2 regions of the Enterobacter cloacae complex sp. genome follow, and region 2 is predicted to be linked to the other one. Evidence: predicted binding sites of a transcription regulator. Region 2 holds the regulator's gene; the other holds the start of a gene.
The links. Region 2 encodes Fur, which represses iron uptake genes when iron is present. Its sites were predicted from a motif close to ATAATAATGAGAACNACTATCAA; they were not measured.
Positions count from the first base shown of each region.

Region 1 (7,220 bases), 1.8 Mb from region 2:
TACGATACCGTTCTGACTTTCTGAGGCCGTCATGCTCCATACCCTGAGCCGTTCACCGTGGCAATGCGATATCGACACGTTACTGAGCATGCTGCGCGAAGGCGACGATCTGCTGCTGATTCAGGATGGCGTGCTGGCGGCGCTTGAAGGCAGCCGTTTTGTTGAAATCCTCAGTAATGCCCCCATAACTGTCTCTGCGCTGAAGGACGATCTGGATGCGCGGGGTCTTTCTGGTCAAATTTCAGCCAAAATTGACGTGGTTGGCTATACTGATTTCGTCAATCTTACTGTGACGCACGCCAGTCAAATGAACTGGTGATTTGAGATCGCTGTATATTTCTTGACACCTTTTCGACGTAGCCCTAAAATTTCGCGTCCTCATATTGTATGAGGTCGTTTTATTACGTGTTTACGAAGCAAAAGCTAAAACCAGGAGCTATTTAATGGCAACAGTTAACCAGCTGGTACGCAAACCACGTGCACGCAAAGTTGCAAAAAGCAACGTGCCTGCGCTGGAAGCCTGCCCGCAGAAACGTGGTGTATGTACTCGTGTATATACCACCACTCCTAAAAAACCAAACTCCGCACTGCGTAAAGTATGCCGTGTGCGTTTGACTAACGGTTTCGAAGTGACTTCCTACATCGGTGGTGAAGGTCACAACCTTCAGGAGCACTCCGTGATCCTGATCCGTGGCGGTCGTGTTAAAGACCTTCCGGGTGTTCGTTACCACACCGTTCGTGGTGCGCTGGACTGCTCAGGTGTTAAAGACCGTAAGCAGGCTCGCTCCAAGTACGGCGTGAAGCGTCCTAAGGCTTAATGGTTCTCCGTTAAGTAAGGCCAAACTGATTTATCTTAATGTCAAACTAAACTCGTAGAGTTTTGGACAATCCTGAATTAACAACGGAGTAATCCCATGCCACGTCGTCGCGTCATTGGTCAGCGTAAAATTCTTCCAGATCCGAAATTCGGATCAGAACTGCTGGCAAAATTTGTAAATATCCTGATGGTAGATGGTAAGAAATCTACCGCAGAAGCAATCGTATACAGCGCGCTGGAGACCCTGGCTCAGCGTTCTGGTAAAAATGAACTGGAAGCTTTCGAAGTCGCTCTCGACAACGTGCGCCCGACTGTAGAAGTTAAGTCTCGCCGCGTTGGTGGTTCTACTTATCAGGTTCCAGTTGAAGTTCGTCCGGTTCGTCGTAATGCTCTGGCAATGCGTTGGATCGTTGAAGCTGCTCGTAAACGCGGTGATAAATCCATGGCTCTGCGTCTGGCGAACGAACTTTCTGATGCTGCGGAAAACAAAGGTACCGCAGTTAAGAAACGTGAAGACGTTCACCGTATGGCAGAAGCCAACAAGGCGTTCGCACACTACCGTTGGTAATCCCTTCGGAGTCGTAGTCACCAGGCGGGCGCTTCAGAGAAGCCGCCCGCTCTGGGTAACTTAACTGAACGCCTAAAGATATAAACGAGGAATCAAATGGCTCGTACAACACCCATCGCACGCTACCGTAACATCGGTATCAGTGCGCACATCGACGCCGGTAAAACCACTACTACCGAACGTATTCTGTTCTACACCGGTGTAAACCATAAAATCGGTGAAGTTCATGACGGCGCTGCCACCATGGACTGGATGGAACAGGAGCAGGAGCGTGGTATTACTATCACCTCCGCAGCGACTACTGCTTTCTGGTCAGGTATGGCTAAGCAGTACGAACCGCATCGCGTAAACATCATCGACACCCCAGGGCACGTTGACTTCACCATCGAAGTAGAACGTTCCATGCGTGTTCTTGACGGCGCGGTAATGGTTTATTGCGCAGTTGGTGGTGTTCAGCCACAGTCTGAAACCGTATGGCGTCAGGCGAACAAATATAAAGTTCCACGCATCGCGTTCGTTAACAAAATGGACCGTATGGGTGCTAACTTCCTGAAAGTTGTTGGCCAGATCAAAACCCGTCTGGGCGCGAACCCTGTTCCGCTTCAGCTGGCAATTGGTGCTGAAGAAGGTTTCACCGGCGTTATCGACCTGGTGAAAATGAAAGCGATCAACTGGAACGAAGCAGATGCGGGCGTTACCTTCGAATACGAAGATATCCCGGCAGAGATGCAGGACCTGGCTGACGAATGGCACCAGAACCTGATCGAATCCGCAGCAGAAGCTTCTGAAGAGCTGATGGAGAAATACCTGGGTGGTGAAGAACTGACTGAGCAAGAAATCAAATCTGCTCTGCGTCAGCGCGTTCTGAACAACGAAATCATCCTGGTAACCTGTGGTTCTGCATTCAAGAACAAAGGTGTTCAGGCAATGCTGGATGCGGTAGTTGACTACCTGCCATCCCCGGTTGACGTTCCTGCGATCAACGGCATCCTGGACGACGGTAAAGATACTCCGGCTGAGCGTCACGCAAGTGATGACGAGCCGTTCTCTGCACTGGCGTTCAAAATTGCTACCGACCCATTCGTGGGTAACCTGACCTTCTTCCGCGTTTACTCTGGTGTGGTTAACTCCGGTGACACCATCCTGAACTCCGTGAAAGCGGCGCGTGAACGTTTTGGCCGTATCGTACAGATGCACGCTAACAAACGTGAAGAGATCAAAGAAGTTCGTGCGGGCGACATCGCTGCTGCTATCGGTCTGAAAGACGTGACTACTGGTGACACCCTGTGTGACCCGGATCACCCGATCATTCTGGAGCGTATGGAATTCCCAGAGCCGGTAATCTCCATCGCGGTTGAACCAAAAACCAAAGCTGACCAGGAAAAAATGGGTCTGGCTCTGGGCCGTCTGGCGAAAGAAGACCCATCATTCCGCGTATGGACTGATGAAGAATCTAACCAGACCATCATCGCTGGTATGGGTGAACTGCACCTGGACATCATCGTTGACCGTATGAAACGTGAATTCAACGTTGAAGCGAACGTGGGTAAACCTCAGGTTGCTTACCGCGAAGCGATTCGCGCGAAAGTTACCGATGTTGAAGGTAAACACGCTAAGCAGTCTGGTGGTCGCGGTCAGTACGGTCACGTTGTGATCGACATGTACCCACTGGAGCCGGGCTCTAACCCTAAAGGTTACGAGTTCATCAACGACATCAAAGGTGGTGTAATTCCTGGCGAATACATCCCTGCCGTTGATAAAGGCATCCAGGAGCAGCTGAAAGCTGGTCCTCTGGCTGGTTACCCGGTTGTAGACATGGGTGTTCGTCTGCACTTCGGTTCTTACCACGACGTTGACTCCTCTGAACTGGCGTTTAAACTGGCTGCGTCTATTGCCTTTAAAGAAGGCTTTAAGAAAGCAAAACCAGTTCTGCTTGAGCCAATCATGAAGGTTGAAGTAGAAACTCCGGAAGAGAACACCGGTGACGTTATCGGTGACTTGAGCCGTCGTCGCGGTATGCTGCGTGGTCAGGAATCCGAAGTAACTGGCGTTAAGATCCACGCTGAAGTTCCGCTGTCTGAAATGTTCGGATATGCAACTCAGCTGCGTTCTCTGACCAAAGGTCGTGCATCATATACTATGGAATTCCTGAAGTATGATGATGCGCCGAACAACGTTGCTCAGGCCGTTATCGAAGCCCGTGGTAAGTAATCCACAGGATTAAAACCTAAGTCCCGTGCTCTCTCCGAAGGGGAGAGCACTATAGTAAGGAATATAGCCGTGTCTAAAGAAAAATTTGAACGTACAAAACCGCACGTCAACGTTGGTACTATCGGCCACGTTGACCATGGTAAAACTACCCTGACTGCTGCAATCACTACCGTACTGGCTAAAACCTACGGCGGTGCTGCTCGTGCTTTCGACCAGATCGATAACGCACCAGAAGAAAAAGCTCGTGGTATCACCATCAACACCTCTCACGTTGAGTATGACACCCCGACTCGCCACTACGCACACGTAGACTGCCCAGGCCACGCCGACTATGTTAAAAACATGATCACCGGTGCTGCGCAGATGGACGGCGCGATCCTGGTTGTTGCTGCAACTGACGGCCCTATGCCTCAGACTCGCGAGCACATCCTGCTGGGTCGTCAGGTAGGCGTTCCTTACATCATCGTGTTCCTGAACAAGTGCGACATGGTTGATGACGAAGAGCTGCTGGAACTGGTAGAGATGGAAGTTCGTGAACTGCTGTCTCAGTACGATTTCCCAGGCGACGACACTCCAATCGTTCGTGGTTCCGCGCTGAAAGCGCTGGAAGGCGAAGCAGAGTGGGAAGAGAAAATCATCGAACTGGCTGGCTACCTGGATTCTTACATCCCAGAACCAGAGCGTGCGATTGACAAGCCATTCCTGCTGCCAATCGAAGACGTATTCTCCATCTCCGGTCGTGGTACCGTTGTTACCGGTCGTGTAGAGCGCGGTATCATCAAAGTGGGTGAAGAAGTTGAAATCGTTGGTATCAAAGAGACTGCGAAGTCTACCTGTACTGGCGTTGAAATGTTCCGCAAACTGCTGGACGAAGGCCGTGCTGGTGAGAACGTTGGTGTTCTGCTGCGTGGTATCAAACGTGAAGAAATCGAACGTGGTCAGGTTCTGGCGAAGCCAGGCTCAATCAAGCCACACACCAAGTTCGAATCTGAAGTGTACATTCTGTCCAAAGACGAAGGCGGCCGTCATACTCCGTTCTTCAAAGGCTACCGTCCACAGTTCTACTTCCGTACAACTGACGTGACCGGTACCATCGAACTGCCAGAAGGCGTAGAGATGGTAATGCCAGGCGACAACATCAAGATGGTTGTGACTCTGATCCACCCAATCGCGATGGACGACGGTCTGCGTTTCGCAATCCGTGAAGGCGGCCGTACCGTTGGCGCGGGCGTTGTTGCTAAAGTTCTGGGCTAATTAATTATCCCTGAAATAAAAAGGACGCTTCGGCGTCCTTTTTTATTTTCTGACCCTTTCCCTGTCACAAACTTTCGCATTTTTTAACCGCTCCCGGCCCGTATCCTGGCGTATGTGCTATTGTAATCATAACCATTCTCACTTACACTTTGCGCATATTTTGAACGGGAGTCTTTATGTACGTTTGTTTATGTAATGGTGTAAGCGACAAAAAAATTCGTCAGGCCGTTCGCCAGTTTCAGCCACAATCATTCCAGCAGCTTCGCAAGTTTGTTCCGGTGGGAAATCAATGCGGTAAATGCGTTCGCGCAGCGCGTGAGATCATGCAGGACGAACTGATGCAGATCCCGGAATTCAAAGAGATCGCGTAAGCCTCTATCTTTTTTTTGACATCCCCGTAGCCCGTTCTACGCTTCAATGAGTGGAAGCGGAGGGACTATATAATGAAAGGTGATGTTAAAATCATAAGTTATCTCAATAAATTATTGGGAAATGAGCTGGTCGCAATCAATCAGTATTTTCTCCATGCAAGAATGTTCAAGAACTGGGGACTGACTCGCCTCAACGATGTGGAATACCATGAGTCCATTGATGAAATGAAACACGCCGATAAATACATTGAGCGTATTTTATTCCTTGAAGGCATCCCTAACCTACAGGATCTGGGAAAACTGGGCATCGGTGAGGATGTCGAAGAGATGCTGCGTTCCGATCTCCGGCTGGAGCTGGAGGGCGCAAAAGACCTGCGTGAAGCCATTGCCTATGCAGATAGCGTACATGACTACGTCAGCCGCGATATGATGATCCAGATCCTGGCCGATGAAGAAGGGCATATCGACTGGCTGGAAACCGAACTGGATCTCATCAGCAAAATTGGCCTACAGAACTATCTCCAGTCTCAGATTAAAGTGGAAAGTTAATCAGGCTTTCCCAGCCAACGCATAAACCCGCTGCTGCCAGAAATGGCCCAAAAGGCAGTGGGTTTTTTAATGCCCCTTTATCTGGGTTGATTAACGAGAAACCCGTCAGGTATAGCAGCGCCATCAATGCGGCCACTAACGCCAGTATTGGGAGCGCACACCAGCCGTGCCATGCCCCCAGCGCCGCCAGATATTTTACATCGCCATACCCCATCCCTTCACGTTGGCAGACAAGCCGATAGCCCCAATAGATGGCGGCGAATCCAACATAGCCTGTCATCGCACCCACCACCGCGCTCGGTAAAAAATCAGGATGGAGACAAAGCTGGTAAAGCAGGCCCGTCCAGAGCAGCGGGCAGAGCAAGCGGTCGGGAAGGAGCCCATCGCGAATATCTGCGCGTACCAGCAAGGCCGACAGCGAAAAATAGATTAGGAGAAAGGGGAGGGTCATTAACATGGCACAGGCCTCAAAAGGATTTGAGCGCATATTCTTTCTAATCCCTGTGCCCGGCAATGTGCAAAATCCGCAGTTGCGTAGCCGCTTCAGGAAAAGCGATGAGACAAGAGCTATTGCAGAAAAAGTTGCGTGGCCACACGCACACTATGCCTTTAGCGCTTAATTTCTAAACGGCACTTGCGTCTTGCCCAGATTTACGTATAATGCGCGGGCTTGTCGTAATTGACGGCGGGTTCAATCTGAACCAGAGTAGCTCACTTTGTTACTCAACAATGCTCCCAATTGGGGAGCTACGTAAGAACGGTTACACTCTCCCATCAATCGTAATGGGTTTGAGGAGTAATCATTTTCGTTTATAAAATAATTGGAGCTCTGGTCTCATGCAGAACCAAAGAATCCGTATCCGCCTTAAAGCGTTTGATCATCGTCTGATCGATCAATCAACCGCGGAAATCGTCGAGACTGCTAAGCGCACTGGTGCGCAAGTCCGTGGTCCGATCCCGCTGCCGACCCGCAAAGAGCGCTTTACCGTTCTGATCTCTCCGCACGTTAACAAAGATGCGCGTGATCAGTACGAAATCCGCACTCACAAGCGTCTGGTTGACATCGTTGAGCCAACTGAGAAAACCGTTGATGCTCTGATGCGTCTGGATCTGGCTGCCGGTGTAGACGTGCAGATCAGCCTGGGTTAATCAGGTCATCGAGCGATTGAGAGGTTGAAACAATGATTGGTTTAGTCGGTAAAAAAGTGGGTATGACCCGCATCTTCACTGAAGATGGCGTTTCTATCCCAGTAACCGTAATCGAAGTTGAAGCAAACCGCGTTACTCAGGTTAAAGATCTGGCTAACGATGGCTACCGCGCTATTCAGGTTACCACTGGTGCTAAAAAAGCTAACCGTGTAACCAAACCAGAAGCGGGTCACTTCGCTAAAGCTGGCGTTGAAGCTGGCCGTGGTCTGTGGGAATTCCGTCTTGCTGAAGGCGAAGAGTT
Region 1 is NZ_LT991957.1:1,649,776-1,656,995, reverse strand. It holds gene tusC (sulfurtransferase complex subunit TusC) at 1-24, shown strand, start outside; gene tusB (sulfurtransferase complex subunit TusB) at 32-319, shown strand; gene rpsL (30S ribosomal protein S12) at 444-818, shown strand; gene rpsG (30S ribosomal protein S7) at 915-1,385, shown strand; gene fusA (elongation factor G) at 1,482-3,596, shown strand; gene tuf (elongation factor Tu) at 3,666-4,850, shown strand; gene bfd (bacterioferritin-associated ferredoxin) at 5,027-5,221, shown strand; gene bfr (bacterioferritin) at 5,294-5,770, shown strand; gene DBR02_RS08395 (prepilin peptidase) at 5,754-6,227, opposite strand; gene rpsJ (30S ribosomal protein S10) at 6,608-6,919, shown strand; gene rplC (50S ribosomal protein L3) at 6,952-7,220, shown strand, end outside.
Region 1: the regulator Fur is predicted to act here: its motif matches at 4,970-4,992, upstream of bfd (bacterioferritin-associated ferredoxin).

Region 2 (7,220 bases):
TACCTGCACATTGGTCACGCTAAATCGATCTGCCTGAACTTTGGTATCGCGCAAGACTACCAGGGGCAGTGCAACCTGCGTTTCGATGACACCAACCCGGTTAAAGAAGACATCGAATACGTTGAGTCGATTAAAAACGACGTACAATGGCTGGGCTTCAACTGGTCTGGCGATATCTGCTACTCCTCAGACTATTTCGATCAGCTGTATGCCTATGCGGTTGAACTGATCAACAAAGGTCTGGCTTACGTTGACGAGCTGTCTGCTGACGAAATCCGTGAATACCGCGGTACGCTGACTCAGCCCGGCAAAAACAGCCCGTTCCGCGATCGCAGCGTGGAAGAGAACCTGGCGCTGTTTGAAAAAATGCGTGCCGGCGGCTTCGAAGAAGGCAAAGCGTGCCTGCGTGCCAAAATCGACATGGCGTCTCCGTTCATCGTGATGCGCGACCCGGTGCTGTACCGCATTAAGTTCGCTGAACACCACCAGACCGGTAACAAGTGGTGCATCTACCCGATGTACGACTTCACCCACTGCATCAGCGATGCGCTGGAAGGTATTACGCACTCGCTGTGTACGCTGGAGTTCCAGGACAACCGTCGTCTGTACGACTGGGTGCTGGATAACATCACCATTCCTGTGCATCCGCGTCAGTACGAGTTCTCTCGTCTGAACCTGGAATACACCGTGATGTCCAAGCGTAAGCTCAACCTGCTGGTCACCGACAAGCACGTTGAAGGCTGGGACGACCCACGCATGCCGACCATTTCTGGCCTGCGTCGTCGTGGCTACACCTCCGCGTCCATTCGTGAGTTCTGCAAACGTATCGGCGTCACCAAGCAGGACAACACCATTGAGATGGCCTCACTGGAATCCTGCATCCGTGAAGATCTGAACGAAAACGCGCCGCGCGCGATGGCGGTGATCGACCCGGTTAAGCTGGTTATCGAAAACTATCCGCAGGGCGAAAGCGAGCTGGTCTCTATGCCTAACCATCCGAACAAACCGGAAATGGGCACCCGCGACGTGCCGTTCAGCGGTGAAATCTGGATCGATCGTGCTGACTTCCGTGAAGAAGCGAACAAGCAGTACAAGCGTCTGGTGATGGGTAAAGAAGTGCGTCTGCGTAACGCCTATGTCATCAAAGCCGAGCGCGTAGAAAAAGATGCGGAAGGTAACATCACGACCATCTTCTGTACGTACGACGCAGAGACGCTGAGCAAAGATCCGGCGGATGGCCGTAAAGTGAAAGGCGTAATCCACTGGGTGAGCGCCCAGCACGCGCTGCCTGTTGAGATCCGCCTGTACGATCGCCTGTTCAGCGTGCCGAATCCAGGTGCGGCGGAAGACTTCCTCGCAACCATCAACCCGGAATCGCTGGTCATTAAGCAAGGCTATGCTGAGCCGTCCCTGAAGGCCGCTGAGGCCGGCAAGGCGTTCCAGTTTGAGCGTGAAGGTTACTTCTGCCTGGACAGCCGCTACAGCACGGCAGAAAAACCGGTATTTAACCGTACCGTGGGTCTGCGTGATACCTGGACTAAGATCGGCGAATAATAACGCTGCTCTGGTCAATGAGAAACAAACGCCGCGTAATGCGGCGTTTTTTTATTTAACGATCATATCGTTAAGCGCAGGCGAAATTATTATAAGCCATCAGAACGGGTCAATGAGGTGCTACTTATTTTTCTAAAAAAAGTTTGTTTATTTACGAAAAACGGAAAGGGATAAAAATAGATAAATATTAATGGCGTTACTTACTGAAAATCCACCGGTTCCCCGCCAGCACTCGGCTCCTGCTAATTGTTACAAATCACTACGAAATATGTGCTCTTCGTCATAATCCTGACTTTTGCCTGATTAAAAGCATTGATAATTCGCGCCGCGAAAAATAACCTAAAGACGGTAGTTAATTCGAGGGTATTTCTGACTACCCCTGACCTTTTGGTCTTTTCTGTTTTTCGCCGTTTAAGGCGTTTTAATTCGTCAAAGAGGAATAATCTATGCGTACGTTCAGTGGCAAACGTAGTGCGCTGGCGCTGGCTATCGCCGGTGTGACAGCAATGTCGGGCCTGGTGATTGCGCCAGAGGCAAAAGCAGCAGGCTTCATTGAAGATTCCACCCTCACGGGCGGTATTTATTACTGGCAGCGTGAGCGTGACCGTAAAGACGTCACTGAAAATAAATACAAAACCAACCTTTCTCACTCGACCTGGAACGCCAACCTGGATTTCCAGTCGGGATATGCCGCCGATATGTTCGGGATTGATATTGCTGCTTTCACCGCAATTGAAATGGCCGAAAATGGCGACAGCGGCCACCCGAACGAAATTGCGTTCTCCTCCAGCAATAAAGCCTACGACGAAGACTGGTCCGGCGATAAAAGCGGTATCAGCCTCTATAAAGCGGCGGCAAAATTCAAATATGGTCCGGTCTGGGCGCGCGGGGGGTATATCCAGCCAACAGGACAAACGCTGTTAGCGCCGCACTGGAGCTTTATGCCAGGTACCTATCAGGGGGCGGAAGCCGGCGCTAATTTTGACTACGGCGATGCGGGGGCGTTGAGCTTCTCCTATATGTGGACCAACGAGTACAAAGCGCCGTGGCACATTGAGATGGACAAGTTCTACCAGAACGATAAAAAAACCAAAGTCGAGTATCTCCACTCTCTTGGCGCGAAGTATGACTTTAAAAACGATCTGGTGCTGGAAGCGGCGTTCGGTCAGGCTGAAGGCTATATCGATCAGTACTTTGCTAAGGCCAGCTATAAATTTGATATCGCAGGTAGCCCGCTGAGTACCAGCTATCAGTTCTACGGCACGCGCGATAAGGTCAGCGATGGCAGCGTAAATGATATCTATGACGGTACCGCATGGTTGCAGGCGCTGACCTTCGGCTACAAGGTCGGCCAGGTTGATTTACGCCTGGAAGGGACGTGGGTTAAGGCCGAAGGGCAGCAGGGTTACTTCCTGCAACGTATGACGCCTACCTACGCCTCCTCTAACGGTCGTCTGGATATCTGGTGGGATAACCGCTCTGACTTTAACGCCGACGGCGAAAAGGCGGTCTTCTTCGGCGCAATGTATGACCTGAAAAACTGGAACCTGCCCGGATGGGCAGTGGGAGCATCCTACGCGTACGCCTGGGATGCGAAGCCCGGGGATATGGCAACGCCAGACGCGTACTACGATCCAAACTACCGTCTGAAAGAGTCTTCATACAGCCTGGATGCGATTTACACCCTTCAGGAGGGCCGTGCGAAAGGCACGATGTTCAAACTGCACTTCACCCAGTATGACAACCACTCCGATATCCCGAGCTACGCGGGCGGCTACGGCAACATCTTCCAGGATGAACGTGACGTGAAATTCATGGTCATTGCGCCATTTACCATCTTCTGATGAATGCTGCGGCGGGCGGTGTCCCGCCGTTATGGAGACTGAACATGATGAATAAAAGGGTAATCGTTGCGTTGCTGGCCTTCGGGCTGGTGGCATGCGTGCAGGATCAGGCGCCGAAAGAGGACTCCCGTCTGAAAGAGGCCTACAGCGCGTGCATCAATACCGCACAGGGTTCTCCTGAGAAGATTGAGGCCTGTCAAAGCGTGCTGAACGTGCTGAAAAAAGACAAAGCCCATGAGCAATTCGCCACGCAGGAAAACGTTCGCGTGATGGATTACCAGGCCTGCATTCAGGCGCGTAAAACCGGTAACGATCAGGAAGTGGCGAAGCGTTGCGATAAGATCTGGAACGAGATACGCAATAACAATAAATAAGTTGCTTTACGCCCGGTGGCGCAGTGTCACCGGGCTTTTTTCAGGCAAAAAAAAAGCCAACCTCACGGCTGGCTCAGAGTATGAACACTCACTTATTTTGCGTCGTGCGCATGTTCATTTTCGCGGCAATCCCCTTCAGCGCAGTGACCATACAGGTACAGGCTGTGGTTAGTCAGGCGGATGCCATGACGGGCGGCGATTTCACGCTGGCGTGATTCAATGGAATCATCGCTAAATTCAATGACCTTGCCACAGTCGAGGCAGATCAGGTGATCGTGGTGGTGCTGCTGAGTCAGTTCGAACACGGACTTGCCGCCTTCGAAATTATGACGAGTAACAATGCCCGCGTCGTCAAACTGGTTCAGCACACGATAGACGGTTGCCAGCCCAATCTCTTCACCCATATCGATAAGACGCTTGTAAAGGTCTTCCGCACTGACATGGTGATTGTCTGGCCCCTGAAGCACTTCAAGGATTTTTAACCGAGGAAGCGTTACTTTCAGGCCAGCTTTCTTTAATGCGGTATTGTTGTCAGTCATGCGGAATCTGTCCTGTTGCTAAACGATTCACTTCAAAAGAAGAAGTGACAGAAAATGCACTTGGGATAATGCGTCTCATTATAGAACTGCCATGCCTAAATGAAAACTGCAAGTCTCAAGCAAAGTATGCTTATAAAAACGTGGTATCACCAATAAACTTGTTCGATGGCACCCACTTTTTACCAGGGGGATATTGTACAGGTCTGAGCGAAAAAGTTAAAAGTTTGTAGCAATTAATTTAATCGGTTTTACCTGGAAAACGGGCGCAACCGGAGCTGCGCCGCAGGGATATCAGGCGTTAAGGATATCGTCCAAGTTCAACTCTTCGCGAACCTGCTTAACCCATTTCTCTACGCGCTCAGCGGTCAGCTCTGGCTGGCGGTCTTCGTCAATGGCCAGGCCAACGAAGTGCTCGTCATCTGCCAGACCTTTAGAAGCCTCGAAGTGATAGCCCGCCGTTGGCCAGTGACCGACGATCGCCGCGCCGCGTGGCTCAATGATGTCGCGAATGGTGCCCAGCGCATCACAGAAATACTCCGCATAATCTTCCTGATCGCCGCAGCCGAACAGGGCAACCAGCTTGCCGTTGAAGTCAACTTCTTCCAGCGTCGGGAAGAAATCGTCCCAGTCACACTGGGCTTCACCGTAGTACCAGGTCGGGATGCCCAGCAGCAGGATGTCATAGCCCTCGAGATCTTCTTTGCTGCTCTTGGCGATGTCATGCACATCAGCAACGTCTTTACCGAGCTGTTTTTGAATGTTTTTTGCGATATTTTCAGTATTGCCGGTATCACTGCCAAAGAAAATGCCGATGATTGCCATGAGTAAAATAACCTCTTGAAACTTAATGGTATGGTGGCGCAAATTGTCCACGGATAAGGGCAATAATAGCAGAACAGACAACCCTGCGGAAACAGCTATCACGCAGGACTGCACTCTGTGCTACATGAAAAAGGTAATATTGAGGATTTTCTGACTCACGCCTTGCCGCGTAACGTCTCAAGCTGGGCGATCAGCATCTCTTCGATCAGTTCGCTGCGGCTTATGTTGCGCGCGTCAGCTAACGCGTTAAGCGCATCGACGGCATCGGCATTCAGCTTCAGTTCGACACGCTTAAGCCCACGATTTTTATCGCGTTTAAGCTGGTTGCGTTTATTGATACGCAGCTGTTCATCGCGCGAAAGCGGATTCGTTTTCGGTCGTCCCGGTCGACGCTCATTCGCGAACAGATCTAGTGTCGTACGGTCCGTTTGTTCTTTGGCCATGATTCTGAGACTTCGGGGGATACACGCCGCCCTGCTAATGCCCGGGCGATAAGCGCGCCATCATACATCACCCAAATCCACACGCCAACGACTGGAAGCCCGTCGTCTTCCGGTCGCTGGCTTTTTAATCAATTCGCGGTATCAGTGAGATAGCGGCGAATGGCGCGCAGGACGGCGTCAGGTTTTTCTGCATGTACCCAGTGCCCGGCACCGGCAATGACGTGAGCGCGTGCCTGCGGGAATTGCGCCAGCAGCGCGTCACGGTACGCATCAGTAACGTAAGGAGAGTTGCCGCCACGAATGAAGAGGGTAGGGTGCGGCCAGGCGGGGACGGTTTCCCAGCCCACAATATGCGAATACTGATCCCACAGGACCGGAACGTTAAAGCGCCATTGTCCGTCGACAAATGATTTCAGCAGAAACTGCACCACGCCTTCTTCATCGAGATGCTCGCGCATAACGGCAGCCGCCTGCTGGCGTGTGGAGACGCCTGACGCCGTCACGGCGTTGATGGCAGCGAAAATCTCATCGTGACGGCGAACGTCGTAATTGACGGGCGCAACGTCAATGACCACCAGCCCGGAAATCCGCTCGGGGGCCAGCGCGGTGAGCGCCATCACCGCTTTACCGCCCATTGAATGCCCGATGAGCGTCGCTTTCTGAATATTATTCGCATCGAGTGTATCAAGCAGATCCTGCGCCATGGCCGCGTAGGTCATCGTTTCCGAGCGCCCGGAAAGACCGTGATTTCGCATGTCAACCTGAAGGATCTCATGATCGGTCACTAAATCGCGCGCCAGCACGCCCAGGTTATCCAGGCTACCAAACAGGCCGTGAACCAGTACGATGGGAGAATTATTGTTCGGCGATTGTGCAGTTTGCGCTCGGGTATTCAATTTCATGGCAAAGTTCTTTTTTTAGGTTTGTCAGGTTAGGGTATCATGTTGACCATTCTGCCGCCCGGGGGCAAGGATCCAGTTTAATCTGACTTTTGCCGCCAACCTGGTTTGACGCTATCCGCTGTTGGGATTTGAACCTATAATCTCAACGACTTGTATTCAGATAAGATATCGCACTGGATTAAGATGAAAACAATCGAAGTTGATGACGAACTCTATCAGTATATTGCCAGCCAGACGCGGCATATTGGGGAGAGCGCGTCCGACATTTTACGGCGCATGCTTAAAATTTCCGCCGCCTCACAGCCCACTCCCGTCACTAAAGATGTCGTGTCTCAGCCGAGCGTTGTTGCACAGGTAAAACCTGCCGTCATGCCGGCAAAAGACAAAGTGCGCGCGATGCGTGAACTGCTGCTGTCCGACGAATATGCCGAGCAGAAAAAGGCGGTTAACCGCTTTATGCTGGTGCTGTCTACACTTTACTCACTGGATCACAATGCCTTTGCTGAAGCGACAGAGTCGCTGCACGGCCGCACCCGCGTTTACTTCGCAGGTGACGAGCAGACGCTGCTGCAAAATGGCAATCAAACCAAGCCCAAACATGTTCCCGGTACGCCATACTGGGTGATCACGAATACCAATACGGGCCGCAAGTGCAGCATGATCGAACATATCATGCAATCCATGCAGTTCCCGGCGGAATTGATCGAAAAGGTTTGCGGTACAATTTAACCCTTGCATCAGA
Region 2 is NZ_LT991957.1:3,446,867-3,454,086, forward strand. It holds gene glnS (glutamine--tRNA ligase) at 1-1,554, shown strand, start outside; gene chiP (chitoporin ChiP) at 2,001-3,398, shown strand; gene chiQ (ChiQ/YbfN family lipoprotein) at 3,446-3,772, shown strand; gene fur (ferric iron uptake transcriptional regulator) at 3,865-4,311, opposite strand; gene fldA (flavodoxin FldA) at 4,603-5,133, opposite strand; gene ybfE (LexA regulated protein) at 5,289-5,576, opposite strand; gene ybfF (esterase) at 5,705-6,478, opposite strand; gene seqA (replication initiation negative regulator SeqA) at 6,662-7,207, shown strand.